DNA from 3 places in the Actinoplanes sp. NPDC026670 genome. Region 2 is predicted to be linked to each of the others. Evidence: riboswitches for the same ligand, from Rfam matches in the RefSeq annotation. Region 2 holds a riboswitch; each other region holds the start of a gene.
What was found. Region 2 has a riboswitch for cobalamin ahead of AB0E94_RS47940 (VWA domain-containing protein). Riboswitches for the same ligand answer to the same signal wherever they lie in the genome.
Positions count from the first base shown of each region.

Region 1 (11,119 bases), on a different contig from region 2:
CGGACCGTGGCGTGCAGGTCGGCGGTGAGCCGCTGGTTGTCGCGCATGCTGAGCATCTGACGGCCGACCACCAGCAGCACCAGCACCGTCGACAGCACGTACAGCATCGGGCCGACCGTGCCGCGGTACAGGGTGACGGCCAGCGACACTGTCACGGCCGCCGCGAGCGGCACGTACGGCAGCATCACCCACAGCCGTGGCTCCGCCCCACGATGCCGGCCACCCTCCGGGGCGGTCCGGCGCTGCAGGCCGGCGGCGGCCCCGATCGACAGGAACCCCAGAATCCATCCGAGGTCGAAGATGTTGCTGGTGACGTAGCTGTCGCTGTTGACCAGATACGCGAAGCTCGTGTCGGCGAAGGCCAGCGCCAGATAGCCGGTGCCGAGCAGGCCGAGCACCCGTCGCTGATCGCGTCGCACCCGCGCGAACAGAATGAACATCATGCTGCCCACCACGACGTCACCGGCCGGGTAGGCCAGAGTCACCAGCCACTCGAGGGTGGTCGCGGCGCCCGCGTGGTACAGCTGGCCGAGCACCAGGGCCCAGCTGAGGTAGAACAGCGAACCGGTGATGATGAGGCCGTCGATCACCGAACGCGCCGCACGCCGGTGCGCGCCGATGAGGGTCGCCGCCCCGGCCACGGTGAGCGGCACGAGCGCCAGGTAGCCGGCGTCGGCCCAGGACGGGAACGGCGCCTCGACGCCGTCGACGTTCTCGTACCACGTCCAGATGACCTGACCGGCCGCCCAGCTGAGCGCTCCCGCGCCGAGCAGCCCCCAGCCGCGGCGGTCCCGGCCGGCGGTGCCGGGCCTGGTCGCCGTCCACACCCCGGCCAGGCCGGCGTACAGCGAGGTCAGGCCCTGGGCCAGGTTGGTGAACAGCACGGTCGCGTCGGGCCCGCCGATCACCGCCAGCAGCCATACGACGGCGACCACGCCCGGTAGCAGATGCGCCGCCACGAAGGATGCCGTTCCGAGCCGGCCCCGCGTCGGCGGGCTGTCCAACGGCGGTGGCAGCAAAGTCGACGGCTCCTCTCCGTAACCTGGCCGCGATGGTCACGACTATGGGCGGGGCGAACCCGGCTCCAGCGGTATCCCGATCGGCACCCCACGGCTGTTGTTGAGGCATCTGAGTCGGGTGCCGATCACCGTCGCGGCAGCCGCCCGACATCGTCGTCCTCGACCTCGGCCTGCCGGACATCGACGGCACCGAGGTGATCCGGGCACAGGATTGCCGTGTTCGGTCTGCTGTCCGATGTCGTCCAAGGCCGTCCAAGATGACGACCCGATGAGCAGGGGATACGTCACTGTTTCTTTGCTCGGCAGGTCGGGACGCTGGTGCGCGACGGCCGCCGGACTTCGATGTGTTCGTGGGAGGTTCGGGATTGCGCTTCTTCCGCCGCGGCAGCAGATCGCCCGGTCCGGAATCCGGCTCCTCGGTGGAAGGCCAGGCCGGGCCGCCGGTGGTCACCCACCTCTACATCGACCGGCCGGTCTTCCTCGGCACCGTGCCGGCAGACGCGACTCTGCCGGAGCCGTCCGAGGTGTTCGCGTTGGCGGTGGCGTCGCTCGACCTGGAAGCCCGGCTCGGCGGGTTGAACCTGCCGTCCGCCACGCAAGCGGAAGCCCTCGTGGAGACCTTGTCGACGTTGGAGCCGCAGGATCCCGGGATCCACAGTCCGCAGCTGGGACTGATGCTCGCCGTGACGGCCGGATGGCGGCTCGGGACCGACCGTGCCCCGCAAGCCGGAGTGGAGGCCCGGACAGCGGTCGAGAAGCTGTTGCGTTTCGCCGACCAGCCGCGACGTATTCAGGCCGCGTTGTTGTTCGCGTTCTGGTCAAGGCGCGGGTGGCCGGCAGCGAAGGCCGTACCGACGACGCCTTGTCCGCCGAACAGCGCGCCCGGGTGATCGCCGCCGCAATGGGATTTCCGGAGACCTCGCCGGTGTCGCCCGCCGCGACCGATGACCCCGTCGCGCAGGCGGAGGTGCTGATCGACAAGGCGATCGCTCTCAGCAGGCAGGGCCGGCGTGAGGCATCGGCGGAGATGCTGAACGGTGTGATCGCCACTCTCACCAGGCTTCGCGACGAGTCCGCCACTGCGCCGGGCGGCCTCGATCGAACTCTGTTCCGGGCCGCGTGGCGTCTCGCGGTGGTGCTGCAGATGGGCACCGACGCGGTGGCCGCGCTACGGGCCGGCCGGCAGGCTCTGGAGTTGGGGCGTGCGCTGCTGGCCGGCGACGCCGATGAGCAGGTCATCGCCGGGGTCGTCGTCATGGCCGCCGACGTCGCCGAGATCTTCTTCGCGACGGGACTCACCGACGCCGGGCTCGATCTGCTCATGGAGGCCGAGCAGTGGTCCGGCGACGGCACGGAACCGGCGTTGCTGCGTGCGCGGAGCACCGTGCTGCACAACTGGACCGCTGCCGGGCTTCGGATGCTGGCCGCGCCGGAGGCACCCGAACCCACCCGGCAGTCCCTGGAGAACCTCGCCGCAACCGCCACCGAGGCCGTGGGTCTACGCCGGCGGCTGCGCGACCCGAGTGACGGCGTGTCGCTCTACGAACTGGCCAACTCGCTACGACTGCTCGCCCAGATTCGCATCGCGCTGGGTGACAACGCACCGGGCGCCGACTCGGTGGCCGAGGCGTACGGGCAGGTCGAGTCGTTGTCACCGGGACAGGCGGTGAACCAGTTGAAGTCGCAGCTCGACGCCATGGTGCGCATCCTGGAACGGATCGCTCCAGCCGATGTCGCCCAGCAGCGCGCCATGGGCAGGATCCCTGGATGAACCGACGGACCTGCCCCGCGGCCATGTCGGGCACACGCCGTCATCGGCGGTCCCGCTGACATGGAGGTCGAATTCGGAGACGTCCTGCGCGGCCTGATGGCCAACCGCCGTCTGACCGTCCACGGCCTCTGCGTTGCGGCCGGCCTGGCTCATGCCGACGTCGGCCGGCTGCTGCACGGTGACCCACCCCGGCCGAGGATCCTTCGGCAGATCGCGCCGGCCCTGGGAATGTCCCCGAACGACCTGCTGGTGATCGCCGGCCTTTCCGTGACGGACGTTGAACCGCGCAAGCAGCACCCCCTGCATCGGGAGTTGATCTTCCTCAGGGCCGCTGCGAGCCGACTGTCACGAGAACAAGTCGCAACGCTGATCGAACACGCCTATCAGCTTCACCAGGGCAGCGCCGGCACGGGTCGGGACGCTGAGGTCGAGTAGTGGACCGCGCGCGGCCGGACAGGCGAATGGCCGGGACTCCACGAGCCCCGGCCTTTCGTGCAGCTCACGCTGCGGCGGTCTCCTCAGCGGCGACCGGCCGTGCGGGGGCGCCGCGCGGTGTGACCAGCGCGCCGAAGGCGATGCCGAGGACCGTCCACAGGACTGTCTGCACACCCAGCGACGTGATCCGGAAGTCCCACAGCAGGCTCGCCGGGAAGGTTTCCGGAACCTCGTTGATGTCCGGCAGCAGCAGGTACGCGATCGACACGACGACCAGGAACGCGACCACACCGGCGGCCGCCCGGCGCCACTCGACGGTCTGGGTGCGGGCGGCGATCACCGACGCCCACACCGCGACCAGGCCGAGTACCAGCACCGCCAGGTAACTCCAGGTCCGCTGGCCGATGGTCTCCGGATCACCGACGGCCGGCGGGTTCGGCGGATACTTCAGGAACGGCACCACCACGATCCCGGCCAGCGCGGCCCCGGCCAGCGAGAACGCGGCCCGGCTGTCGCTGGGGGTCCGCAGACGGCGGCGCAGCAGCGTGAACGCGGTCGCCAGGATGCCACCCATCGCGATGCCGTACAGGGTGGTGGCCAGCACCAGGCCGGCCTTCTGGCCCTCCCGGCTGACCAGCGGCTCCTCCTCGACGGCGCCCGGCTCGGCCGGCGGCGCGGCGGCCTTTTCGATGGCGATCGCCGCGTCGATGTGGGTCTCGCCGAACGTGTAGGCGAACGCCCCGGCCAGCAGGCCGGCGATCAGGCCCGCGAGCAGGCCGCGCAGCAGCAGCGAAATGTAATTGTGGCCGGTCGTGGTCAGTGACATGGCACACCCAGCAGGTGCCGGCCGTCGTGCATGAGCTCGGACATGGGTCCTCGAACCTCCTACGGGATGACGCGTCCCGTTCGTGGGGCCTGCGGTGAGCGAGTTCTCTGACTCCCGGCCCGCCGAAGCAAGCCGGTCACAGTGGCGCGACCGCACCGGACTCACACCGGTTTCCCTCACGTCACCGCAGATGGCAGCCTCAACCTAGTCGCGCATCGAACGGCGGCACAACCGCCCGCCTGCCTGGCGGCCCGGTTCCGGGCGTGTTTAGGATCGTCGACACCAGCCGTGGTGCTCGGGAAGCCGGTTCGATGCCGGCGCGGCCCTCGCCACTGTGTTCGGGAAGTCGACGGCCCTCGTCCTCGCGAGGTCACTGGGCTCAATGCCTGGGAAGGCCGGCCGCCGACTGCACCTCCCGTCAGCCAGGAGACCGGCCACGGCAGACGTACGACTCCGTCCACGAGGTGCTGGAAGGCGGTCCCGCTGTGCGGTTCCCCATGCCCTGGCGCGTTGCCGCGCCGTTGTCCCTGTTCGCCGTCGTGCTCACCGGCTGCTCCGGCCCGGCTGAGCCGGTCGCGTCACCGAGCGCATCGGCCGGCCCCGTCGCGATCACCAATTGCGGCACGCCGGTCACCGTCACCGCGCCGCCGGCGAAGGTGGTGACGATGAACCAGCCGGCCACCGAGATCATGCTGGCCCTGGGTTTGCAGGACCGGATGATCGGCACCGCCTACCTCGACGACGCGATCCTGCCCGCCTACGCCGGCGCCTACGCGAAGGTGCCGGTGCTGGCCAAGGAGTATCCGAGCAGGGAGAAGCTGCTCGAAGCCGAACCGGACTTCGTCTACGCCTCCTTCAACAGCGCCTTCAGCGACGAAGGGGTGGGGGACCGGGCCGAGTTGCAGAAGCTCGGTGTCGGCACGTACATCTCCCCGGCGGGCTGCCCGAAGGAGACCCGCCCGGCCAAGCTCGGCATCGCCGACGTGTTCGGCGAGATCCGCGAGATCGCCGCGATCTTCGGCGTCACCGGCCGCGCCGAGACGCTGATCGCCGACCAGCAGGCACGCATCACCAAGGCGGCCGGCAGCGGCAAGGGTACCCGGGTGATGTGGTGGGACGGCGGCACGGACGCGCCCAGTGTCGGCGCCTGCTGCGGCGGCCCCAACATGGTCATGGAGGCCGCCGGGGTGACCAACGTGTTCGCCGACGTGACCGGCAGCTGGGCCGACAGCAGCTGGGAGACTGTCGCCGACCGTGACCCCGACGTCATCGTGCTGATCGACGCGAGCTGGGATCCGGCCGAGGCGAAGAAGACCTTCCTGGCCGGGCACGCCACCCTCAAGGACCTGCCCGCGGTCCAGCAGCAGCGCTATGTGGTGATCCCGTTCTCGTCCACCACCGCCGGCGTCCGCAACGTCCTCGGTGTGGAGGCCCTGGCCCAGGGGATCGCCGGGCTGCCGCCGAAGGCGGGAAGCTGACCGCCGTCGCGGCGCGCACCGGCCGGACGGCCGTGGCCCTGCTGGTGCTCACGGCCGTCCTGGCGGCGTCGGTGGGTGCGGCGGTCACGGTCGGTCCGGCGGACCTCTCCATCGGCACGGTGTGGGCGGTCATCGGCGAGCATCTCGGCGTGGGCGATGCCGGGGTGTCGGTGTTGCGCGCCCACATCGTCTGGGACCTGCGGCTCCCGCGCGTGCTCGGTGCCGCGGTCGTCGGCGCCGGGCTGGCGGCGGCCGGGGCGGTCATGCAGACCGCCACCCGAAACCCGCTCGCCGACCCGTACCTGCTCGGGGTGTCGTCCGGTGCGGCGCTGGGCGCGGTGCTGGTGATCGTGGCCGGGTTCGGCGCCGGGATGGTGGCCGTCGGTGGTGGCGCGTTCGCCGGGGCGCTGGCCGCGTTCACGATCGTGGTGGCGCTGGCCGGGCGGCGGGCCGCGCTCAACCCGACCCGGGTGGTGCTGACCGGGGTGGCGATCGCGCAGCTGTGTGCGGCGCTGACCTCGTTCGTGATCATCTGGGTGGCCGATCCGCACGCCACGCAGAGCATCACGTTCTGGCTGTCCGGTTCGCTGGCCCGCTCCGGCTGGAGCGCGATCGGGTGGTCCGTACCCGCGCTGATCCTGGTGTTGATGTTGATTCTCGGGCATGCCCGGACGCTGAACGCGTTCGCCTTCGGGGAGGAGGCCGCCGCCACGCTGGGTGTCGACGTCACCCGGACCCGCTGGTTGCTGCTGGTCGCGGCCGCCCTGCTGACCGCCGTGCTGGTCGCGGTGAGCGGGGCGATCGGTTTCGTCGGGCTGATCCTGCCGCACGCCGTGCGGATGTTCACCGGCCCCGACCACCGGCTGCTGCTGCCGGTCGTGGTCCCGGCCGGGGCGATCTTCCTGATCTGGGTCGACACCGCCGCCCGCACCGTCTTCGAACCGCGGGAACTCCCGGTCGGGGTGCTGACCGCGCTGCTCGGCGTGCCCGCGTTCATGTTCCTGCTGCGCCGGCGGGAGGTCCGCGGCTGATGCTCGACGTCACCGGCATCACCTGGACGGCCGCGGCCGCCCGCATCCTCGGCGAGGTCACCTGCACGGTCGCGGCGGGCAGCCTGGTCGGGCTGCTCGGCCCGAACGGCTCCGGCAAGACCACCCTGCTGCGCGTCGCCGCCGGCCTGATCCGCCCCGACAGCGGGCAGGTCACGATCGGCGGCGACGACGTGGCCGGTCTGCGCCGCCCGGCTGTGGCCCGGCGGATCGCGCTGCTGGCCCAGCACGCCGACACCGACCTCGACCTGACCGTGGCCGACGTGGTGCTGCTCGGTCGCATCCCGCACCGCGCCTCCCGCTGGTCGGGCACCACCGCCGACCACACCGTCGCCGCCGAGGCCCTGGCCCGCGTCGACCTGACCGGCTACGAACACCGCCGCTGGCACACCCTGTCCGGCGGTGAGCGCCAGCGCGCCCAGCTCGCCCGGGCGCTGGCCCAGGAACCCGAGCTGCTGCTGCTCGACGAACCCACCAACCACCTCGACATCGGACATCAACTTCAACTGCTTCATCTGGTACGCCGAAGCCGCGTCACCACCCTCGCGGCCCTGCACGATCTCAACCTGGCAGCGATGTTCTGTGACGTCGTGGTGGTCCTCGACGCCGGCCGGGTCGTCGTCACCGGCCCGCCTGCCGAGGTGCTGACCGCTCGTCTGCTCGCCGACGTCTACCGGGTCGACGCCGACGTGCACCTGACCGAGGGGCGGCCGGTCATCGCGTTCCGGCCGCCGCAGTCATGAACCGCCGGGTGCTGCTGGTCGCCCGGTCGGTGACCCATCACGGCGGCCACGACGCGATCCACCGGCTCGCTGCCGTGGTGGGGGAGTCGCTGGGCGTACCCGTGCAGGGATGTTTCCTCGACGGCGCCGAACCGTCGCTGCACGCCGCGCTCGACGCGGCGGCCGACGCCGGACAGGTCGTCCTGGTGCCCACCCACGTGCCGCCGGACCGTTACCTGGACACCTGGATCCGTCGTGCGGTCGCCCACTGGCGGCAGGCCCGCGCCAGTGACCTGCCGATCGTGGTCACCGCGCCGCTGGCCGGGCAGCCCGCCCTGGCCGGCGCGGTGATCGAGGCCGTCGCCGGTGAGCACACCGTGCTGGGCGGCAATCCGGGACCGTTTCGCAGCCCGGCGTGGTCCCAGATCACCCGCCATCGCCGGCAGGTGCTGGTCTGCCGGGGGCCGCGCTGCTCGGCCTACGGCGCCGGGCCGGTCGCCGCAGCCCTCGCCGACCGGCTGGCCGAACACGGTCTCGGTGACGACGACGTGCTGGTCACCGCCACCGGCTGCCTGTTCCCGTGCAACCTGGGCCCGCTGGTCGTGGTCCACCCTGACGACATCTGGTATCAGCACGTCGACCCGGACCTGGCCCGCCGCATCGCCGACGGTCATCTGCGCGACGGCCGGCCGGTCGACGGCCACGAACCACGACGCTCCTGACCTCTCCCGTTTGTGCACGGCATCACACAGTTGCCAGATCTTGGCAACAACCCGCAACGGTCAATATGCTGCCGCGGAATCGTGAAGGAGAAACGATGGACGACGTGCAGGCGATGCACATCGCGAACGGGATCGTCAACGGTCCCGTCTCAGCGATCTTCATAGTGATAGCAGTGGCCGGCCTCGCGGTCTGCGTGTGGCGGGCCAAGACCGACCTCGACGACCGGCTCGCCCCGATGGCGGGCCTGGTCGCGGCGTTCATCTTCGCCGTGCAGATGCTCAACTTCCAGGTGCTCCCGGGCGTGTCCGGCCACCTGCTCGGCGGCACCCTGGCGGTGATCCTGGTCGGGCCGTGGGTCGGCGCCCTGTGTGTGGCGACGGTGCTGCTGGTGCAGTGTCTGGTCTTCGCCGACGGCGGCCTGACCGCGATCGGGCTGAACGTCACCAACATGGCTCTGATCGGCACGGCCGCGGCGTACCTGCTGGTCGCCCTGCTGCTGCGGGTCCTGCCGCGCACCGCGGGCGGGCTCGGCGCGACCGCGCTGATCGCCTCGATCGTCGGCGTGGTGGTCGCTTCCCAGGGCTTCGTTCTCGAGTACGCGCTGGGCGGCACCACCGAACTGTCGCTCGGCGGGATCGCGGCCACGATGGCCGGGGTGCACACCCTGATCGGCATCGGTGAGGGCCTGATCGCCGCCACCACCGTCGTCACCGTCGCCAAGGTCCGCCCCGACCTCGTCTACGCCCTGCGCGCCTTCCGTAAGCAGCCGATCGGAGCCAAGGCATGAAGAAGTTCCTGATCGCCGGGCTGTTCGTGGCGCTGCTGCTGGCCGGTGTGGTGTCCAGTTTCGCCTCCGGCAGCCCGGACGGCCTCGACTACGCCGCCCGCGAGGGCTGCACCTTCAACGCCGACGACGAGATCACCGGCGGCACCTGCATGGCCCAGCAGGAAGGCGACCACCAGCTCGCCGACAGCCCGCTCGCCGACTACGGCATCAAGGGCATCGACAACGAGTACCTCTCCACCGCCCTCGCCGGCGTCTCCGGGGTCCTGCTCACCTTCGCCATCGGCGGCGGCCTGTTCTGGCTGCTCCGGCGCCGTTCGACCGCTGACGAGAAGGTCTGACGGCGGCTCGTGCGTCACAGAAGGGCGTTTCGGCCGCGGTGATCCAGCGGCCGGGACGCCCTTCGCTGTTCAGGCTTGCTGTTGCCGGCAGTCGCCGCAGATCCCGGTCAGGGTGATGCCGACACTGTCGAATGCGAAGCCGGTGGCCTCCGCGGCGGCGGCCAGCGCCGGTGCGACAGCCGACGCCGGGATCTCCGCCTCATGGCCGCATCGCGCGCAGACCGCGTGATGGTGGGGCTGGTCGGCCATCCCGTACCGGGCCTCGCCCTGGCGGCCCAGCACGTGCACCACGTGCTCGTCGGCCAGCGTCAGCAGCACCCGGTGCACCGTCGACCGGTCGATCTGCGGGAACCGGGTGGTGATCTCGTCGTGCACCTCCTGCACCGACAGATGCCCGCCGTGGCCGATCAGCGCCTCCACGATCGCGCCCTTGGCGATCGTCCAGCGGCGTCCGCCGGCGCGGACCCGCTCGCGGACCGCTGCCAGTCTCTCGTGCTGCTGCACCCGCATCACAACCCACCTCGTGTTCCGTTGCCCCCGCCGGCAGTCACGTTATCCCGGATGCCCCCGTCGCCCGGGTGTCAGGCCACCCGCGGTGAGTGGTTCGCTGCCGGCGTAGGCGGTGAGGGCGGCCAGGACCTGGCGTGCCGCGGTCACGCCGGGTTCGCCGATCTGTTGGATGACCTGCTGCTGTAGTTCGTCCTGCAGGCTGCGGTCGAGGTCGGTGGCGGCCTGACCGGCCTCGGTGATGACGACGATGCGTTGGCGGATGTCGCCGGGCGCTCCTTGGCGGTGTGCGTAGGCGCGTGCCTCCAGCAGGCCGACCCGCTGGGCGGCGTCGTGGACGGTGATGCCCAGGGCGGCGGCGAGCTCACCGATGGTGTGGTCCCGCTGGGCGAGGGCGGCCAGGATCGGCATGAGGCCGCTGTGCAGGTCGGGATATCCGGCCCGGCGCAGGTGGTTGCGGCGATGCTGTTCGCAGGCGGCCTCGGCCCGGCGGCAGAGCGCCACCAGGCCGGGCAGGTCGTCGGTCATCGGGTTCAGGTGGCCGGGGCGGCGGCGAGGTGGCTGCGGATCCAGTCGGCGACCGCGGTGGCGGTGCGGTCCTGGGTCAGGGACTGGAAGATCGTGGGCAGATCACCGCGGCGGGCGCGGGAGTCGCGGTCCATCACCGACAGGTCGGCGCCGACCAGCGGGGCGAGGTCGGTCTTGTTGATGACCAGCAGGTCGGCGGTGGTGACGCCGGGGCCGCCCTTGCGGGGGACCTTGTCGCCGCCGGACACGTCGACGACGAAGATCTGTACGTCGATCAGGCCTTTGCTGAACGTGGCGGTGAGGTTGTCGCCGCCGCTCTCGACCAGGATCAGGTCGAGGTCGCCGAGGGTGTGTTCGAGGTCTTCGATGGCGTCGAGGTTGGCGGAGATGTCGTCGCGGATGGCGGTGTGCGGGCAGCAGCCGGTCTCGACGGCCCGGACCCGTTCGGGTGGCAGTACACCGTTGCGCAGCAGGAAGTCGGCGTCCTCGGTGGTGTAGATGTCGTTGGTGACCACCGCCAGGCGTAGCTCTCCGGCCAGGGCCCGGCACAGCGCGGCGACCAGCGCGGTCTTGCCGGAGCCGACCGGGCCGCCGATGCCGACGCGCAGCGCCCGGTGGCCGGACGACAGGGGTGCGTGCGGGTCGACGCCGGGTTCGGGGTGGGTGTGCGGGACGTCGTCGGGTCCGTGCACGTGCGGCTCGGTCGCCATGAGGGCCTCCGGAGATGTTCGCCGAGGTGGTCAGGCCCGGGCGAACGACACTGTCCGGCTCGGGCTCGGGGAGTCGCTGCATGCTACGTGTTACTGCAACCCGATTGCAGGAAGCCGCGCGACAATTTCCCGGGATGAAACATGGCCGGGCGGGATCGGCGGTAGTCCGGAGATTCTTCTTGCATCTGTGTTGCAACTACTAGAGAATCGCAGCAGGAGCACCGGT
Region 1 covers NZ_JBEZXU010000032.1:92,888-104,006, reverse strand. The annotation lists gene AB0E94_RS28940 (GGDEF domain-containing protein) at 1-935, opposite strand, end outside; gene AB0E94_RS28935 (hypothetical protein) at 1,385-1,909, shown strand; gene AB0E94_RS28930 (hypothetical protein) at 1,882-2,790, shown strand; gene AB0E94_RS28925 (helix-turn-helix transcriptional regulator) at 2,851-3,225, shown strand; gene AB0E94_RS28920 (CbtA family protein) at 3,290-4,051, opposite strand; cobalamin riboswitch at 4,130-4,270, opposite strand; cobalamin riboswitch at 4,324-4,505, shown strand; gene AB0E94_RS28915 (ABC transporter substrate-binding protein) at 4,549-5,529, shown strand; gene AB0E94_RS28910 (iron chelate uptake ABC transporter family permease subunit) at 5,562-6,560, shown strand; gene AB0E94_RS28905 (ABC transporter ATP-binding protein) at 6,560-7,321, shown strand; gene AB0E94_RS28900 ((2Fe-2S) ferredoxin domain-containing protein) at 7,318-8,022, shown strand; gene AB0E94_RS28895 (energy-coupling factor ABC transporter permease) at 8,118-8,810, shown strand; gene AB0E94_RS28890 (PDGLE domain-containing protein) at 8,807-9,148, shown strand; gene AB0E94_RS28885 (transcriptional repressor) at 9,218-9,658, opposite strand; gene AB0E94_RS28880 (MarR family winged helix-turn-helix transcriptional regulator) at 9,701-10,183, opposite strand; gene ureG (urease accessory protein UreG) at 10,189-10,893, opposite strand.
Region 1: another riboswitch for cobalamin. It lies ahead of AB0E94_RS28915 (ABC transporter substrate-binding protein); the one in region 2 lies ahead of AB0E94_RS47940 (VWA domain-containing protein).

Region 2 (11,119 bases):
TGGCGGCCGCGCGCAGGCCGGCGGCGAGCGGGGTCCGGCCGCCGGTGCGCAGTGCGGCCAGCCGCTGGACGCCCACCTCGTGGCTGGAGGTCGGTGGGAGCACGACGTCGGCTTCCGCGCCCCGGAAAGTGATCATCCCGATCCGGTCCCGCCGCTGGTAGGCGTCCCGCAACAGGGACAGCACGGCCGTCTTGACCAGGGTCATCCGCTTGCGCGCGGCCATCGAACCGGAGGCGTCCACCACGAAGAGCACGAGGTTGGCCTCCCGCCCGACATGGACCGACTCCCGCAGGTCCCGCGGCAGCACCCGGATCCCCCGCATCGCCTGATCAACAGCGGTCTGGTCCAGGGCCGCCCGGTCCAGGGCAGCCCGCAGGGTGGCGAACAGATGTGGGGCTCCGGCGAGTTTGCCCTGTGGGGGGCGGCTTCCCACCACCCGGCCGCGGCGGGCGAAAGCCGGTGAGCGACGGCCGGTGTGGCCGCCCTCGCCGCGGGCCGAGATGCGCAGCGTGCGGGGGCGGTAGGCCGGGCCGGCCGCAACGATCGCGCCGGGCCGGCCGGGGGCGCCGTCCGGAGACTGCGGGGCTTCGGACGGGTCGAACTCGCCGGACGGGGCCTCGGCCGAGGACCGGGAGCCGGCGGGCGAAGGACCGGAGGGCGGGGCGCCGGAAGGGCCGGCCTGATCAGGGGACGCGACGTCCGTACCGTCAGAAGGGCCGCCGTCCCGCGGGCCGTCACCACCGCCTGGTCCGTCCGGGTCCGGGTCCTCGTCGTCCTCGTCCTCGCCGGAGGAGTCGGCGGCGGAGTCGGCGGAACCGGCGGCGCGGTCCTGTTCGGCCTGGCGTTCGGCTTCGGCCAGGGCCTCGTCGAGTTTCTGCTCGTCGGTGCCGGGCGGGTCGAGCGGGTCGGTGCGGCGGCGGTGTGGCAGGGCGAGCCGGGCGGCGTCGGCCACGTCGCCGGCGGTGACCCGGTCGCGGCCGTGCCAGGCGGCCAGGGCCACGGCGCAGCGGGCGACGACGATGTCGGCGCGCATGCCGTCGACGCCGTAGGCGAGGCAGACCCGGGCGATGCGGTCGAGTTCGGCGTCGGGGAGCCGGACCGACGGCAGCTGGGCGCGGGCGGCGGCGATCCGGGTGGCGTATTCACGTTCGTCGGCGGCGAACCGGGCGGCGAACGCGTCCGGGCCGGCCTCGTAGGCGAGCCGCCGCCGGACCACCTCGGCCCGCTGGACCGCGTCGCGGGGCGCGGCGACCGTGACGACCAGGCCGAACCGGTCGACGAGCTGGGGGCGGGGCTCGCCCTCCTCCGGGTTCATGGTGCCGACCAGCAGGAACCGGGCGGCGTGTTTGACCGAGACGCCGTCGCGTTCGACGTGGGCCCGGCCCATCGCGGCCGCGTCGAGGAGCAGGTCGACGAGGTGGTCGGGGAGCAGGTTGACCTCGTCGACGTAGAGCAGCCCGCGGTGGGCGGCGGCGAGCAGGCCCGGCTCGTACGCCTTGACGCCGTCGTTGAGCGCCCGCTGGAGGTCGAGGGTGCCGACGACCCGGTCCTCGGTGGCGCCGACCGGCAGCTCGACGAGGTTCGCGGCCCGCGCCGCCGACGGCCCGCCCGGTGTGTGCGGGCCGTCGGGGCAGCCGGGGTCGGGCGCTGCCGGGTCACAGGCGAACCGGCAGCCGTGCACGACCTCCACCTGCGGCAACAGGCCGGCCAGGGCGCGGACCACGGTGCTCTTGGCGGTGCCTTTCTCGCCTCGGACGAGCACTCCGCCGACGGCCGGTGACACCGAGGTCAGCAGCAGTGCCAGGCGCAGGTCGTCGAGGCCCACCACGGCCGAGAACGGGTACGGAGTCGTCACCAGGATCCCTTCCGGCGGGTGTCCACGCCCGCGCGTCGGTTGTCACGAGCGGCCGGAGTTCCTGGCTCCCGGAATCGGTGTCCGGTCACAGTGGCGGGACCGTCCCGGATTCGCACCGGGTTCCTCCGCTTACCGCTCGCCGGTCACTCTTTCCTACCGGCCGGTGACCCGTCAACGCGGGGTCCGTCACGGCGGGCCCGCCACCGGCGGCGGCGCCGGAGAATGTTGCACGCGAGATTCCCGGCCGTCCGGCGGGTTCAGTTGCGGACCGCCTTCTCGGTGCCGGGGAGGGGTTCGGGGGCCAGCTTGTCGAGTTCGGTGACGACGTCCAGGACGGCGAGGGCGGACTTCTCCACCAGGGGCCGAAGGCGGCGGTAGAGGTCGGCGTCCTGCGGGTCGGGCCGGGTCGGTGCGCCGGTCGGCACCAGGGCGGCGGCGTGGTCCAGGTCGGGCAGGTCGCCGAGGGCGTGCCGGGCCAGGAGGCAGGCGCCGAGCGCGGTGCCCTCGGGCACGTCGGCGACCGTCACCGGCAGGTCGAGGGCGGACGCGAGCACGCCGATCCACAGTTTCGAGGCGGCCGCACCGCCGGTGGCCCGGATCTCGGTCAGCGGGTTGCCCTCGGCCTCGAACGAGTCCCGGACCAGGGCCAGCTGCTGGCAGACGCCTTCGACGGCGGCCCGGACCAGGTGCGGGCGACCGTGTTCGCGGCGCAGCCCGAGGTAGCCGCCGCGCAGGCCGGGCCGCCACCAGGGCGCGCGTTCGCCGAGCAGGTAGGGCAGGCAGAGCAGCCCCTCGCTGCCGGCGACGATCCCGGCCGCCTCGTCGAGCAGCCGGGCGTCCCGGTCGTCGGCGCCCTCGCCGTCGCCCTCGTCGGGCAGGAACGTCTGGCCGGCCCACCTGACCACCGAGCCGGCGTTGTTGACCGCGCCGCCGATCACCCAGCGGTCCTCGGTGAGGGCGTAGCAGAAGAGACGGCCGGCTTCGTCGCCGGTCGGGGCGGCGACGACGGTACGCAGCGCGCCGCTGGTGCCGAGCGACACCGCTCCGACTCCGGGCGGGGTGGCGCCGACCCCGAGGTTGGCGAGCGGCCCGTCGGCGGCGCCGATGACCAGCGGAGTCCCGGCCGGCAGCCCCGCGGCGGCGGCGACCCCGGCGTCCAGCCGCAGGAGGTGTGTGGTCGGGACGACCTCGGCGAGCTGTTCCGGGCGGACCCCGGCGATCCGCAGGGCCTCGTCGTCCCAGCGCCGGGCGTGGATGTCGTAGAGGCCGGTGCCGGAGGCGATCGACAGGTCGACGAGGAACGGGCCACCGGTCAGCGCGGCCACGACCAGTTCCTTGACGCCACCCCAGCGGGCGGTGGCGCGCAGCGTGCCCGGGTCCTCGCCGGTCCACCAGGCGAGCTTGGTGAGCGGGGACATCGGGTGCACCGGGGTGCCGGTGCGGGCCTGCAGCTGCCGGGCCCGGCCGTCGGCGACGATCCGTTCGCACTGGGCGGCGGCCCGGTTGTCGGCCCAGGTCACGACCGGGCCGAGCGGCTTGCCGTTGCCGTCCATCGGGACCAGGGCGTGCAGGAACGAGCTGAGCCCGATGGCGATCACCCGGTCGCCTTTCGCACGGCACTCGGCGGCGACGTCGGTGAGCGCCTTGATCGCGGCGCCGGTCAGGGCGGCCGGGTCGAGCTCGGCGCGGCCCGGGCCGGGCACCGACAGCGGGTAGTGGACGCTGGTCAGGGCGCGGATCTCGCCGTCCGGACCGGCGGCTATCCCCTTGGTCGAGGTGGTCCCGGTGTCGATGCCGATCACGACGTCCATGCGTCTCCTCCCGCCGAACAGGCTGCCCTGCGAGCCTTTCATGCCCGGCGGGACGCCCGATCAAGCCCGGCCGCCTGATCAAGCCCTCGCAGCCCGGCCAGGCCCGGCGGCCCGATCAAGCCCTGCGGCCCGGCCACGGCCAGGGCGGACGGCACTCCGGCCGGGCGACGGCGAGGGCGGCCGGGCGGACGGCGTACCGAATCCGCGGTGGTGACCGCAAGCAAACGCCCCGCCGGAAGCGACCGGCGGGGCGTCAGTGGAACGAAATCGGTCAGCGCTGCTCGACCGGGACGAAATCCCGGACCGGCGAACCGGTGTAGATCTGCCGCGGGCGGCCGATCTTGTTGGCCGGGTCGGCGATCATCTCGCGGTACTGGGCGATCCAGCCGGGGAGCCGGCCGATCGCGAACAGGACCGTGAACATGTCGGTCGGGAAATTCATGGCCTTGTAGATCAGGCCGGTGTAGAAATCGACGTTCGGGTACAGCTTGCGGGAAATGAAGTACTCGTCGGAGAGCGCGATCTCCTCGAGCTTGAACGCGATCTCCAGCAGCGGGTCGGGCTTGTCGAGAGTCGACAGCATCTCCTGGGCGGCCTTCTTGACGATGGCGGCGCGCGGGTCGTAATTCTTGTAGACCCGGTGGCCGAAGCCCATGAGCTTGACGCCCTTTTCCTTGTTCTTCACTCGCGTGACGAACGAGTTGACGTCTCCGCCGTCCTTGCGGATCTGCTCGAGCATCTCGAGGACCGCCGCGTTGGCGCCGCCGTGCAGCGGACCGGAGAGCGCGCCGATGCCGGCCGAGATGGACGCGAACAGGTTGGCCTGCGAGGAGCCCACCAGGCGCACCGACGAGGTCGAGCAGTTCTGCTCGTGGTCGGCGTGCAGGATGAACAGCATGTCCAGGATCTTGGCGACCTTGGGGTCGACGTTGTACTGGACGGTCGGCAGGCCGAACGTCAGGCGCAGGAAGTTCTCGACGTAGTCGAGAGAGTTGTCCGGGTACGGCAGCGGGTGGCCGATGGACTTCTTGTAGGTGTACGCCGCGATCGTCGGAAGTTTCGCCATCAGGCGGATTGCGGAGATATCGACCTGCTCGGAGTCGAGCGGGTCGAGCGCGTCCTGGTAGAAGGTGGACAGCGCGGTGACCGCCGACGAGAGCACCGACATCGGGTGCGCGTTACGCGGGAAGCTGGAGAAGAACGTGCGCATCTCCTCCTGCAGCAGCGTGTGCACGCGGATCTTGTCGGCGAAGTCCTGCAGCTGCGGCGCGGTCGGCAACTCGCCGTTCATCAGGAGGTAGGACACCTCGAGGAACGTGCTCTTCTCGGCGAGCTGCTCGATCGGGTATCCGCGGTAGCGCAGGATCCCCTGGTCACCGTCGATGTAAGTGATCGCCGACTTGGTCGACGCGGTGTTCACGAAACCCTGATCGAGGGTTACGTAACCGGTCTCCTTCAGCAGAGCACTGACGTCGATGCCGCCCGGACCGTCGACGGCCTTCGTGACCGCCATCGACAACTGACCACCAGGGTGGTCGAGCTTGACATCCGTCATGTATTTCCCTCACTTCACCGGCAGATGTCCCAAGGATTTTGCCGTTCACCGTAAACCCTCAACCTGAATGGGTCATCAGGTGGCCACCTGTTGAGGCATTGGTCACCAGTACGTATGGGTCGTTGCGCCATAGACAATGGTCGGTATATTGCGACTTCGTTACGGGAGGGCCCATGCAGATCCCGAGTCAGGGACCCGTCGTCGTGGGTGTCGGCGACCCGGCGACCGACGCGGCCGCGGTCCGCCTAGCCGCGCGGGAGGCGTGCTCCCGCGGACGGGTGTTGCAGGTCGTGCACGCTTTCACCGGCCCCGGCGACGCTGGCTGGGGACCGGCCCGGCGGAGCGCCTCGCACCTGGTCGAGGAGGCGGTCTCCATAGCGAAGCGTTCCACACCCGGGGTCGATGCGCGGCCGCATCTGGTGGATGGCCCGGCCGGACGGGTGCTCCTGCGCCTGAGCCGGGGCGCGGTGCTGGTGGTGGTCGGCGGCCCGCTGGTCGAGGTGGTGGCGCGGGCCTGGTGCCCGGTGGCGGTGAGCCGCGCGCAGCGGACCCCGTCCGGCCCGGTGGTGGCAGCCGTGGACGGCTCGCCCTACGGGACGCTGGCGCTGCGGTTCGCGGTCGAGGCGGCCGGCCGGCGGGGCGGGACGGCGCACGTGGTGCACGTGACCGGGCCGGGGCGGGAGGCCGACGGGCAGCGGGTGCTCGACGAGGTCACGGCGCGGGCGGGAGCGGTGGCCGTACGCCATCGGCTCCTGATCGGCCCGGCCGGGACCACGCTGGTCCGGGTGTCGCGCCGGGCCGGTCTCCTGGTGCTCGGGCCGCGTGGGGTGGACGCCTCCGGGCGGCTCGGTTCGGTGGCCGAGGAGGTGTTGCGCCGGGCGGCCGGTCCGGCCGTCTTCGTGCACGGTGCGCGCCGCCCGGCAGGTTTCGTGAAGCCCGGTGACGGGGTGCCCGTATTGCTACCGTTGACGCATACATAGGTCTTCGGGCTGTACGGGAGGAATGCCCGGTGCGATCGGTACTTCCGCCGGGAATCGCCCGCCGCCTCTGGCAGATCATGGCCGGGGCCGGCACCGTCGCCACGATCCTCTACGCGATCTATCCGTCCTCGTCGATCGGCGAGGCGGCGTTCGCCCTGCTCGCCGTCGCCGTGATGGCCGCCTGCGTGATCGGGCCGCGGCGCTGGGACGCCGAACCTCCGTCGGCCTGGCGCTCGATGGCCGCCGCCGCGATCCTCTTCATGATCGGCGTGCTGATCCGCCCGACCGTCTCCGAGATGGCCATGCCGTGGCCGCTGCTCGCCGACATCGCCTCGTTCAGCGGTTACCTGCTGCTCGCCGCGTTCGTGCTGATCCTGCTGCGGGCCCGGGGCAGCCTGGACCGGCACGCCCTGCTGGACGGCCTGACCGTCTGCCTGTCGGCCGGCGTCGCCAGCGCCCTGCTGCTGGCCCTGCCCGCCGCCGAGGTGGCCGGCCGGCCCGCCCTGCTCTCCGCCATCCAGGGCATGTATCCGCTGGTCGACGTGATGGTCGTGCTGCTCATGGTGAACCTCACCTTCACCGCGAAGCACTGGCCGGTCAGCCTGATCGCGCTGATCGTGATGATGGTCGGCATCTTCGCCGGCGACCTGGCCTACGCGATCGAGGGCGTGGACGGCAACATCTACGCGTCGCCGCTGCTCAACGTGCCGTTCCTGCTCGCGTACACGGCGCTCGGGGTGGCCGCCCTGCACCCCTCCGTGGTGGACATGGGCCGGGCCGCGAAACTGCCGGCCCAGGCCTGGTCGTGGCCGCGCCTGTCGCTGCTGATGCCCGCTCTGGCCGTGCCGTTCGCGCTGCTGCCGACCCCGGTCGCGGAGACCGCCGTCGGCCGGGTCATGATCGCCGTGGCCGGCGCGCTGTCGGTCACGCTGCTGCTGATCCGGGCCGTCTCGGCGGTCCGCGCCCAGGTCGCCGCCCAGCTGCGCTCGGAGCACCAGGCCACCCACGACCCGCTCACCGGGCTGCCGAACCGGCAGTCGATGTCGTCGGAGGTGGCCCGCCTGGTCACCGTGGCCGACCCGGAGGGACACGACCGGGTCTGGGTCTACATGCTCGACCTGGACGGCTTCAAGTGGGTCAACGACTCGTGGGGCCACGACACCGGCGACCAGCTGGTCATCGAGGTGGGGCGGCGGCTGCGGGCGGCCGTCCCGATCAACATCCCGGTGGCCCGGGTCGGCGGCGACGAGTTCCTGCTCGGCTTCATCGGCGAGAAGGGCGGGGCGCTACGCCTGGTCGACGACATCCGCGGCTGTTTCGCCAGGCCGTTCCCGGTCCGCGACCACGACGTGGTGATCAGCGCGTCGATCGGGATCTCGCACGCCGAGGCCGACCCGGTCAACGCCGCGGTCACCGCCGAGGCGCTGATGCGCGACGCCGACACCGCGATGTACCGGGCCAAGGGCGAGGGGCCGGGCCGGTCCACCATCTTCGACACCAGCATGCACGCCCAGGTCCGGGAGCGGATCGAGCTCGAGGTGGCGCTGCGGCAGGCGCTCGCCGACGATCAGCTGTACGTCGCGTACCAGCCGCTGGTGCGCCTGGAGACCGGGGTGCCGGTCGGCGCCGAGGCGCTGGTCCGGTGGGTGCACCCGGAACGCGGCCCGATCCCGCCGATGACCTTCATCCCGATCGCCGAGGACGCCGGGCTGATCAACGCGATCGGCACCTGGGTCCGCAAGGAGGCGCTGCGCCAGCTCGGCGTGTGGCGGTCCGAGGGCAGCGTCACCGACGACTTCTACCTGTCGATCAACGTGTCGCCGCGCCAGCTGTCCGACCCGGAGCTCCCGCTGATCGTCTCCGGCGAGATGCTCAGGTACGGCGTGCCGGCCCAGTGCGTGGCCCTGGAGATGACCGAGTCGGTGATGGTCGACGGGTCCAGCGTCACCGCCCGGGTCCTCTTCGAGCTGCGCGAGCTGGGCGTGAAACTGCTGGTCGACGACTTCGGCACGGGTTTCTCGGCGCTGGGCTACCTGCGCCGTTTCCCGGTCACCGGCGTCAAGATCGACAGGTCGTTCGTGACCGGGCTCGGGGTCAACCACGAGGACGACGAGATCGTCCGCGCGGTGGTGGCGATGAGCCACGCCCTCGGCCTGTCGGTGATCGCCGAGGGCGTGGAGACGCCGCTGCAGCGGGAGGCGCTGTGGGCGGTCGGAGTGGTCAACGGGCAGGGCTGGCTGTGGGGCGCGGCGGTGCCGGCGGCCGAGTTCGCCCAGCGCTGGCGGGACCCGATCGTGCGCTCCCCGCACATTCCGGCGATCCTGTCGGACCCGTCGGGCCGGCATCGCCGGCCCGACTGAGGATCCCCTTCTCAGACCCGGGCGACCCGGCGGTCGCTGCCACCGTCCGGGCGGCCCCGGTTGTAGCCGGAACGCCGCTCCTCCCGCCGGAACGGGGCGTCGCTCTTCGGGAACTCGTACATCCAGAACGACTGGGCGTCCAGCCGGGTCGGCTGCGCCCGGCCGGCCTCGGCGGCCCGGCTCAGGATCACCGCGATCATCCTCGGCAGCTGGTGGCGCTCCTCGTTGTACGAGCAGATGTCGAAGAACACCTTGCCGTCCACCTCGCCGATCGGGGCGTACATGGCCCGCTGCAACGCGACGAAGACACCCTGGCCCCGGTGGCCCAGCGCGGAGCCGGCGAACAGGCAGTAGAACAGGCGGTGCTGCTCGAACAGCTCCGGGAAGTGGTACTTGAAGTACTCCGCCGAGATCAGCGGGATCGACTCCAGCTCGTTGGTCAGCGTGCCCATGCCGATGATCGCGCCGTCCTCGTCGTCCAGCGCCACGTACTTGCCGATCCGTTTGTCGGCCATCACCTCGTCGAACTCGCTGCGGTACATCAGATGCCGGTTGACCGCGAGGAATTGCAGGTCGCTGAAGCAGTCCTGGTAGAAGTCCCAGGACTCGTCCAGCAGCTCGGCCGGCAGCTCGGGCATGATCTCCAAGCGCATCTGGTCGCCCCCTCTCTGCTGACAACCTCTCAGGGCGCCCGGCCCCGTGCGGGCAACTCCGGCAATTCACCGGGTAGAAAGCGGGTATGCGCTTCGCCACCTGGAACGTCAACTCGGTCAAGGCCCGGCTGCCCCGCCTGCTCGACTGGCTGGCCGGCACCGCCCCCGACATCGTCTGCCTGCAGGAGACCAAGGTCGCCGCCGGCGGCTTCCCGGACCGGGAGGTCGCCGAGCTGGGGTACGCGACGGCGGCGTACGGCCAGGGCCGCTGGAACGGGGTCGCCCTGCTCTCCCGGATCGGCCTCGACGACGTGCGCCACGGGTTCGACGGCGAGCCCGGGTACCCCGATCCGGAGGCCCGCGCGATCAGCGCCGTCTGCGGCGGGATCCGGTTCATGTCGGTGTACGTGCCGAACGGCCGCACCCCTGAGGACCCGCACTACACGTACAAGCTGCAGTGGCTGGCCGCCCTCCGCGACGCCCTGATCCCCGACCTGAAGGCGGGCCCGCTGGTGGTGGCCGGCGACTACAACGTGGCGCCCGCCGACGACGATGTGTGGGACGTCACGGTCTTCGCCGGAGCCACCCACGTGACCCCGCCGGAACGGGCCGCGCTCGCCGCGATCCGGGACATCGGGCTGGCCGACGTCCCGGCCCGGCCACTCAAGGGCGAGCACGCCTTCACGTACTGGGACTACCGGGCCGGGATGTTCCATCAGAACAAGGGCATGCGGATCGATCTGGTGTACGGCAGCGCCGACGTCACCGGGCGGGTCTCCGACGCGTACGTGGACCGTGAGGCCCGCAAGGGCAAAGGCCCCTCCGACCACGCCCCGATCGTGGTCGACCTGAGTGATTGACCACGAATGCACGTAGGCTGGGGTCGATCCGGACAGTTCGGCCGGGCGACGACGGTTCGGCAGGGCGAGACGGTTCAGCAGGGCGACGACGGGAGGCGGCGATGACCACACGGACGGCGGCGCCGGCCCTGCTCACCGCGGTCTTCGAGGCGGCCTCCGAGGCCATGGTGCTGTGCTCCGCGGCCGACGGCACGGTGGTGCTGACCAATGAGGCGGCCCGCCGCCTGGTGCCCGGCGCACGCCCGGGCCGGCCCGCCCCCGCGCCGCTGCCCACCGACGGCAGCGACTCCTTCCAGGCCGAGCACGAGGGCCGCCGGCTGTCCGGGACGCGCCGTCCCGTCGACGACGGCCACTACGCCTGGTACCTGCGTGACCGCACCGAGTCGAACGATCTGGCGTTCCTCGCCGAGGCCGGCCGCCGGCTGTCCGCGTCACTGCACGTGCGCCGCTGCATCCGGACCACGGTCGAGCTGGCCGCCGCGTACCTGGCCGACGCCGCCATGGTGGTGCTGCCCCCGCACCGGCGGCAGAGCGACTGGACCCGGCTGCTGCCCGGCCGCCCGGTCGAGGAGGGCACCCTCCGTGAGGCGACCCTCGGTGAGGTGCCCGGCCTGGCCGAGGCGCTCGGCGGGTTCCCGCCCATCCCCAGCCGCTGGCTCGACCCGGCGCAAGCCCCCGCCTGGCTGGTGCCGGCCGGGTTCGGCCCGGTCGGCGCGCTCCTGGTGATCCCGCTGCCGGGCAACGCCGAGCCGGCCGGGGCGCTGATCCTGGCCCGCTGCGGCCCGCAGGCCCGGTTCACCGCCGCCGACGAGGCGCTGGCCCGGGTGTTCGCGGCCCGCGCCGGCGCGGCGGTCGCGGCCGCCGTGCTCTACCGCGACCAGGTCGACACCGCCGCGGTCCTGCAGGCCGACCTGCTGCCGCCGGAGCTGCCCCAGCCGGACGGTTTCGAGCTGGCCGGCTCGTACCAGGCGGCCGGCGACGCGCTGCGGATCGGCGGCGACTTCTACGACGTGTTCACCCCGTCCGGGCCGGCCACCGACACGAT
Region 2 covers NZ_JBEZXU010000093.1:16,770-27,888, reverse strand. The annotation lists gene AB0E94_RS47940 (VWA domain-containing protein) at 1-1,855, opposite strand, end outside; cobalamin riboswitch at 1,888-2,007, opposite strand; gene AB0E94_RS47935 (gluconokinase) at 2,113-3,666, opposite strand; gene AB0E94_RS47930 (citrate synthase) at 3,938-5,221, opposite strand; gene AB0E94_RS47925 (universal stress protein) at 5,395-6,201, shown strand; gene AB0E94_RS47920 (bifunctional diguanylate cyclase/phosphodiesterase) at 6,231-8,561, shown strand; gene AB0E94_RS47915 (hypothetical protein) at 8,573-9,214, opposite strand; gene AB0E94_RS47910 (exodeoxyribonuclease III) at 9,301-10,074, shown strand; gene AB0E94_RS47905 (PP2C family protein-serine/threonine phosphatase) at 10,176-11,119, shown strand, end outside.

Region 3 (6,637 bases), on a different contig from region 2:
ACGCTCACCACGATGACCCAGTTGACCGCCCGCGGCATGCCGGCCGCCGACGCCGCCCGGGTGGCCCGGCGTGCGACCTGCCCAGCCGCCGCCGAGCACCCGCTACGTGACCCGGCCACCGACTCCCGGGCCCGGGGACTGGCCCGTGCCGCCCGCCGCCTGGACCTGCCCGCCCTGCGGTCGGCCCTGGACGACGCCGTCACCGAACACGGTGTCGTGCACACCTGGCACACTGTCGCCGGCCCCGCCTTCACCCACCTCAGCCAGGCCCAGATCAGCGAACCACGCAGAGCGGCCGCCCGCAGGCTGCTGGCCCGCCAACTCAGCCAGACCTTCGCCGCAGTACCCCGCCCACCGGCCGGCGCCCCGACGCCGGTTCTGCTCGTCGCGGCCGGGAACCCCCGCGACCTCACCTCGCTCGACGCGCTCGAAGCGGCCCTCGCCGAACATCAGATCGGCTGCCTGCACCTGGGCGCCGGGCTACCGGACGCGGCGATCACCGACGTGGTCGCCGCCAGCCGCCCCGTCGTCGCGGTGGTGTGGAGCCATCGGCCCCACCCCGCCCGGCCCGATCTGCTCGCCGCCCTCACCGCGGCGCCGGGATGGCCGGCCACCGTGGTGACCGCCGGCCACGGATGGCCGCTACCGTCACCGCCGGGCACGATGCCCGCGGCCACCCTCGCCGACGCTGTCGCCGTCGTCGCTGCGCTCATCACCGAAAGCCGCGGATGATCGCCGCGGTTCCGGCGCTGTCCGCGGCAGCAAGCATCGGCCCCTACTTCGTCTGGGAACGCCGCGAGGACACCGCCGGGTGGCGGCCGTTCACCGACCTGTGCGACCCGCAGGTCCTGGCGTCCCGGGTCGACATCGCCCGGCAGACGCTGGCCACCATGGGCGGACTACCGGTCGCCGGCATCGCCGAGCGGGTGGTCGCCTCGACCGTCTTCCTCGGTCTGGCCGCCCGGCTGGTGTCACCACCGCTGGCCGCAGCGGTCGCCGGCGCCGCCGTCCCACTGCCCGACACCACGCGCCTGTGGTGGCGTCCGGTCGACGGTGGCCCGATGCCCATCGCTCACGACGACATCAGCGCCGTGCCCTGCACCGGGCAGTCGGTGGACGACGTCGCCGCACTGCTCACCGCCACTGTCGTCGGCGACCTCGTCACGCCGGTGCTGGAGGTGTTCCGAAGCAGGTTCCGGCTGTCACCGCAGGTGCTGTGGGGCAACGTGGCGTCCGCGTTCGGCGGCGCGGCCGCGATGATCGCCGACACCGTGCCCGGCCACGCCGCCGGTGCCGCCGCCGTCGTCACGGCGATGCTCGGCCAGGGCCTGCTGGCCGGCACCGCGGCAATGCACCGGCCTGATCCGGGCCACGAACGGTGGTTCCTGGTCCGCCGCAGTTGCTGCCTCTACTACCGGATCCCCGGCGGCGGCACCTGCGGCGATTGCGTGCTGACACCCGAGCAGACCCGCCGTGAGCAGTGGCGGTCGGTCCTGGCCCGCCGACGAGCCTGAGGTTCCTGGCACGGTGGTGAGGGTGCCGAAGCCGATGGGCGATCTTCGGCACCCTCGGTCCACGGGTCAGCCGAGGTCGACCGACGGGTAGAGCCGGCGAGGGACGGGTCCACGTTGAACTCCGTGGTTGACTTGTGACTTGTCGTCCGTTGCACGGAAGGTGCCGCATGGGCCGAAAAATCGACAAACACACTGTGACCGTCGACGGCCGGGAGATGGTCGCGCTCCAGCCGGCCGACTACGAACGACTCGACGCCTCCCGCCGTCAGATCGGCGCTCGCACCGCCCGGGTCACCCGTCTCAACCAGCAGCTGCGTGACGCCCAGGAGAGGCTCGCTCAGATCGAGGCGGCGATCGCCGAAGCAGGCTCGGACGAGTGTGTTTGTGATCGTGTCGCGGCGATTCTGCACGAACCCGCCAAACGTCGCGGCGACAATCAGCGCACCCGCGGTGGCAGTCGGTAACGGCCACCGGGCTCTGAAACTGAGTTGTAACGGGTGACGGGTTCAACACACCATATGGGGCTGTGACTTTCGCTCGCCGCCCATATATGGTGTTCCCCGCAGCTGGTTCGGCCAGGCGTTAATACGTCTGTCCGAGGCAACAGGGAACCCGGTGAAAGACCGGGACTGCCCCGCAGCGGTGAGTGGGAACGAAAGCCGTCAACGAAGCACTGGGCTCGGCGAGCCTGGGAAGCGACGGCCGGTAGGAGGCTCGTTTTCGAGCTGTGCCCGCGAGTCCGAAGACCTGCCAGCGCGCCGCATGCCAGCCCGGCGTGCGGCGGTCGAAGGCCGCGTGGGACGGCCGACGCCACCAGCCGTGACACCCGGCCACGTTCCGGGGTGACGGCGGCGTCTTCCTGCGCGCCCCGAGACCTTGGGGAATGGGCGTGACGAGGGGGACGGAACATGACCGCTACGCAGGACCGTGTGGTGCCTGAACAGCGACGGCACGTGATGCAGGTGCGTAAACGCAACGGCGACCTGGAACCGGTCGACGTGAACAAGATCGTCAAAGCGGTCGAACTATGGGTCGCCGACCTCGACGAGGTCGACCCGCTGCGGGTGGCGACCAAGACCATCAGCGGGTTGTACGACGGAGCGACCACCGCTGAGCTGGACAAACTGTCGATCCAGACGGCCGCCGAGCTGATCGGTGAGGAGCCGCAGTACTCGAAGCTGGCGGCCCGTCTGCTCGCCGCGTACGTCGACAAGGAGGTCCGCGGCCAGGGGGTGGCGAGTTTCAGCCAGTCGATCCGCTACGCGCACGGCCTCGGCCTGATCGGCGACGAGACCGCGGCGTTCGTGGCGCGTAACGCCCGCAAACTCGACGACGCCGTGGACGCCGGTGGCGACCTGCGGTTCGAGTACTTCGGCCTGCGGACCGTCGCCGACCGCTACCTGCTGCGCCACCCGCAGGAACGCCTGGTCGTCGAGACACCGCAGTACTGGCTGCTGCGCGTGGCGTGCGGCCTTTCCAAGGACGCCCGCGAGGCGATCGGCTTCTACCGGCTGATGTCGTCGCTGGCCTACCTGCCCAGCTCGCCGACGCTGTTCAACTCGGGCACCCGGCACACGCAGATGTCGTCGTGTTTCCTGGTCGACTCGCCGAAGGACGAGCTCGACTCGATCTACGAGCGGTACCACCAGGTCGCGAAACTGTCGAAGTTCTCCGGCGGCATCGGCATCGCCTGGTCGCGGATCCGCGGCCGCGGCGCCCTGATCCGCGGCACCAACGGGAAGTCGAACGGCATCGTCCCGTTCCTGAAGACCCTCGACGCCGGAGTCGCGGCAGTCAACCAGGGCGGCCGGCGCAAGGGCGCGGCGTGCGTCTACCTGGAGCCGTGGCACCCGGATGTCGAGGAGTTCCTGGAACTGCGCGACAACACCGGCGAGGAGTCCCGCCGCACCCACAACCTCAATCTGGCCAACTGGATCCCGGACGAGTTCATGCGCCGGGTCGAGGCCGACGAGGAGTGGTCGCTGATCGACCCGTCCGACGCCCCGGAGTTGCCCGATCTGTTCGGCGACGAATGGACCGAGGCCTACCGCGCGGCCGAGAAGAAGGCCGTCAAAACCGTCAAGGCCCGCGATCTGTACGGGCGGATGATGCGCACACTCGCACAGACCGGCAACGGCTGGATGACGTTCAAGGACCGCTCGAACGCCCTGTCGAACCAGACCGGCGAGCCGGGCAACACGATCCACCTGTCGAACCTGTGCACCGAGATCCTCGAGGTCAACAACGACGACGAGACGGCGGTGTGCAACCTCGGATCGATCAACCTGGGCGCGCACACGACGGCCGACGGCGTGGACTGGGAGAAGCTGCGGGAGACGGTCCGGACCGCGGTCGTCTATCTGGACCGGGTCATCGACATCAACTACTACCCGTCGAAGCAGGCCGCCGCCTCCAACCCGCGCTGGCGTCCGGTCGGCCTCGGGCTGATGGGTCTGCAGGACGCGTTCTTCACGCTGCGGCTGCCGTTCGACTCCGACGAGGCTCGCTCTCTTTCCACGCGGGTTCAGGAGGAGATCTTCCTGACCGCGCTGGAGGCGTCGGTCGCGCTGGCCGAGCAGTTCGGTCCGCACCCGGCCTACCCGGAGACCCGGGCCGCCAAGGGTGACCTGCACCACGAGCTGTGGGGTGCTCAGGTCACGCAGGCCGACCGGTGGACGGCGCTGAAGGCGAAGATCGCCGAGCACGGTCTGCGAAACTCGCTGCTCATCGCGATCGCGCCGACGGCGACGATCGCATCGATCGCCGGCGCCTACGAATGCATCGAGCCGCAGGTCTCCAACCTGTTCAAGCGCGAGACGATGTCCGGCGAGTTCCTGCAGATCAACACCTATCTGGTACGGGAACTGAAGTCCCGTGGACTGTGGACCGCCGCCATCCGGGAGCAGATCAAACGGGCCGAAGGTTCGGTACAGGGCATCGCCGAGTTGCCGGCCGATGTGCGTGAGCTGTTCCGTACCGCGTGGGAACTGCCGCAGAAATCGCTCATCGAACTGGCCGCCGCCCGTGCCCCGTTCATCGACCAGTCGCAGTCACTGAACCTGTTCATGGCCGCGCCGACCATCAACAAGCTCTCCTCGATGTACCTGTACGCGTGGAAAGCCGGTCTCAAGACCTCGTACTACCTGCGTTCGCGTCCGGCGACGCGCATTCAGCAGGCGACCGTCTCAGTCGCTCCTGCGGCGGTCGTACCGGTACAGGTCGCGCCTGTATCGCTGATCCCGGCGCTGACCGAAGCCGAACTTTGCTCCCTGGAAAACCCCGAATCATGTGAGGCCTGCCAGTAATGCTGCTCGACCCCGGAATGGACCTGACCCTGCGGCCGATGAAGTACCCGCACTTCTTCGACCGGTTCAAGGACGCCATCAAGAACACCTGGACCGTCGAGGAGGTCGACCTGCACTCCGACCTCGCCGACCTCGCTCGTTTGAGTAAGTCCGAACAGCACCTGGTGTCGCGGCTCGTCGCGTTCTTCGCCACCGGCGACACGATCGTGGCGAACAACCTGGTCCTCAACCTTTATCAGCACGTCAACTCGCCCGAGGGCCGGTTGTACCTGTCGCGGCAGCTGTTCGAGGAGGCCGTACACGTCCAGTTCTATCTGAACCTGCTCGACACCTACGTCCCCGACGAGCAGGAACGGTTCGAGGCGTTCGCCGCAGTCGAGAACATCCCCTCGATCGCGCGCAAGGCCGAGTTCTGCTTCAAGTGGATCGACTCGGTCTTCGACCTGCGCAAGCTGGAGACCAAGGAGCACCGGCGGGCGTTCCTGCTCAACGTGATCTGCTTCGCCGCCTGCATCGAGGGGCTGTTCTTCTACGGCGCCTTCGCGTACGTCTACTTCCTGCGCTCCCGTGGCGTTCTCCAGGGGCTCGCGTCCGGCACCAACTGGGTGTTCCGCGACGAGAGCATGCACATGGCGTTCGCTTTCGACGTCGTCGACCAGGTGCGAGCCGAGGAACCCGATCTGTTCGACGCCGACATGGAACAGCAGGTCCGCGACATGCTCGCCGAGGCCGTCGAATGCGAGGTCCAGTTCGCGGCCGATCTGCTGGAGCAGGGTGTCTCCGGCATATCACTGGGTGACATGCGCGAATACCTCCAGCACGTCGCCGACCGGCGGCTCGCCGCGCTCGGCATCGAGCCCGTCTACGGCAGCAAGAACCCGTTCGCGTTCATGGAGCTCCAGGACGTTCAGGAGTTGTCGAACTTCTTCGAGCGGCGCGTTTCCGCGTACCAGGTAGGGGTCTCCGGAAGCGTCAGCTTCGACGACGACTTCTGACCGCACACCGGCGCCCCGCGGAAGACTTCCGCGGGGCGCCGTGCGGTGATCGGCCGGCAGGCCGATGATTCATGCCGATGATCCGGACGGCCGGTGCCCGGGCTGGAACGCGGCGGCGAGCGCCCGGGGTGCCCCGTCGAGCTTCAGTCGCGGTGTCCCGTACGCGATCCAGGACGAATCGACGAAGTCGACACGGAATCGCCGCTGCAGTCGGTAGCGCTCCCATCGTGTGCTGGTGATGTCGGTGCGTGCGACCTCCCAGCGTGCCGTGAGCCGATCCGGTTGGTCGGCGGCACACAGCAGGAGGCGACGATCGGTGACGACGGTGACCCTGACCTGCCTGGTGAACCGGATGCTCTGGTGCGCCTGAACCAGTCGGGCCGCCCGCGACCCGGGCTCACCGGCCGCGGCCACTCCGTGTAGCCAGTCGCTGGCCCGCTCGGGCAGGTAGTCCAGGGGCTTCGTCAAGCCGAGCAACACCGAGGAGACCATGAGGAACTTGTATCTGGTCCACACCGGCGGGTCCGGCAGCGCTTGATGGGGCATGTTGCCCGGCGCCAAACCCACCGTCAGCGCGGCGCGCAGTGACTCGCCGGGAAGCATCAGCGCTTGGGCCGCCTGTGACCAGTGGGCCGACATGGCTCACACACTAGCCACACTCTACCTCTCAGTTACGCTCTGCTGAGCACACGACTGGTAGTCGCCGGGCCGTCTACTCCGTCGACCAGATCAGCACCGAAACGGCCGTATCACCCGGTCGCATTGATCGCACGGATCCATCGCTGTCCACGTCCCAGGAACGCGGCGAATGCCAGTGCGATGG
Region 3 covers NZ_JBEZXU010000032.1:104,769-111,405, reverse strand. The annotation lists gene AB0E94_RS28975 (MerR family transcriptional regulator) at 1-732, shown strand, start outside; gene AB0E94_RS28970 ((2Fe-2S)-binding protein) at 729-1,514, shown strand; gene AB0E94_RS28965 (hypothetical protein) at 1,682-1,978, shown strand; cobalamin riboswitch at 2,065-2,284, shown strand; gene AB0E94_RS28960 (ribonucleoside-diphosphate reductase subunit alpha) at 2,423-4,819, shown strand; gene AB0E94_RS28955 (ribonucleotide-diphosphate reductase subunit beta) at 4,819-5,814, shown strand; gene AB0E94_RS28950 (hypothetical protein) at 5,884-6,453, opposite strand; gene AB0E94_RS28945 (hypothetical protein) at 6,564-6,637, opposite strand, start outside.
Region 3: another riboswitch for cobalamin. It lies ahead of AB0E94_RS28960 (ribonucleoside-diphosphate reductase subunit alpha); the one in region 2 lies ahead of AB0E94_RS47940 (VWA domain-containing protein).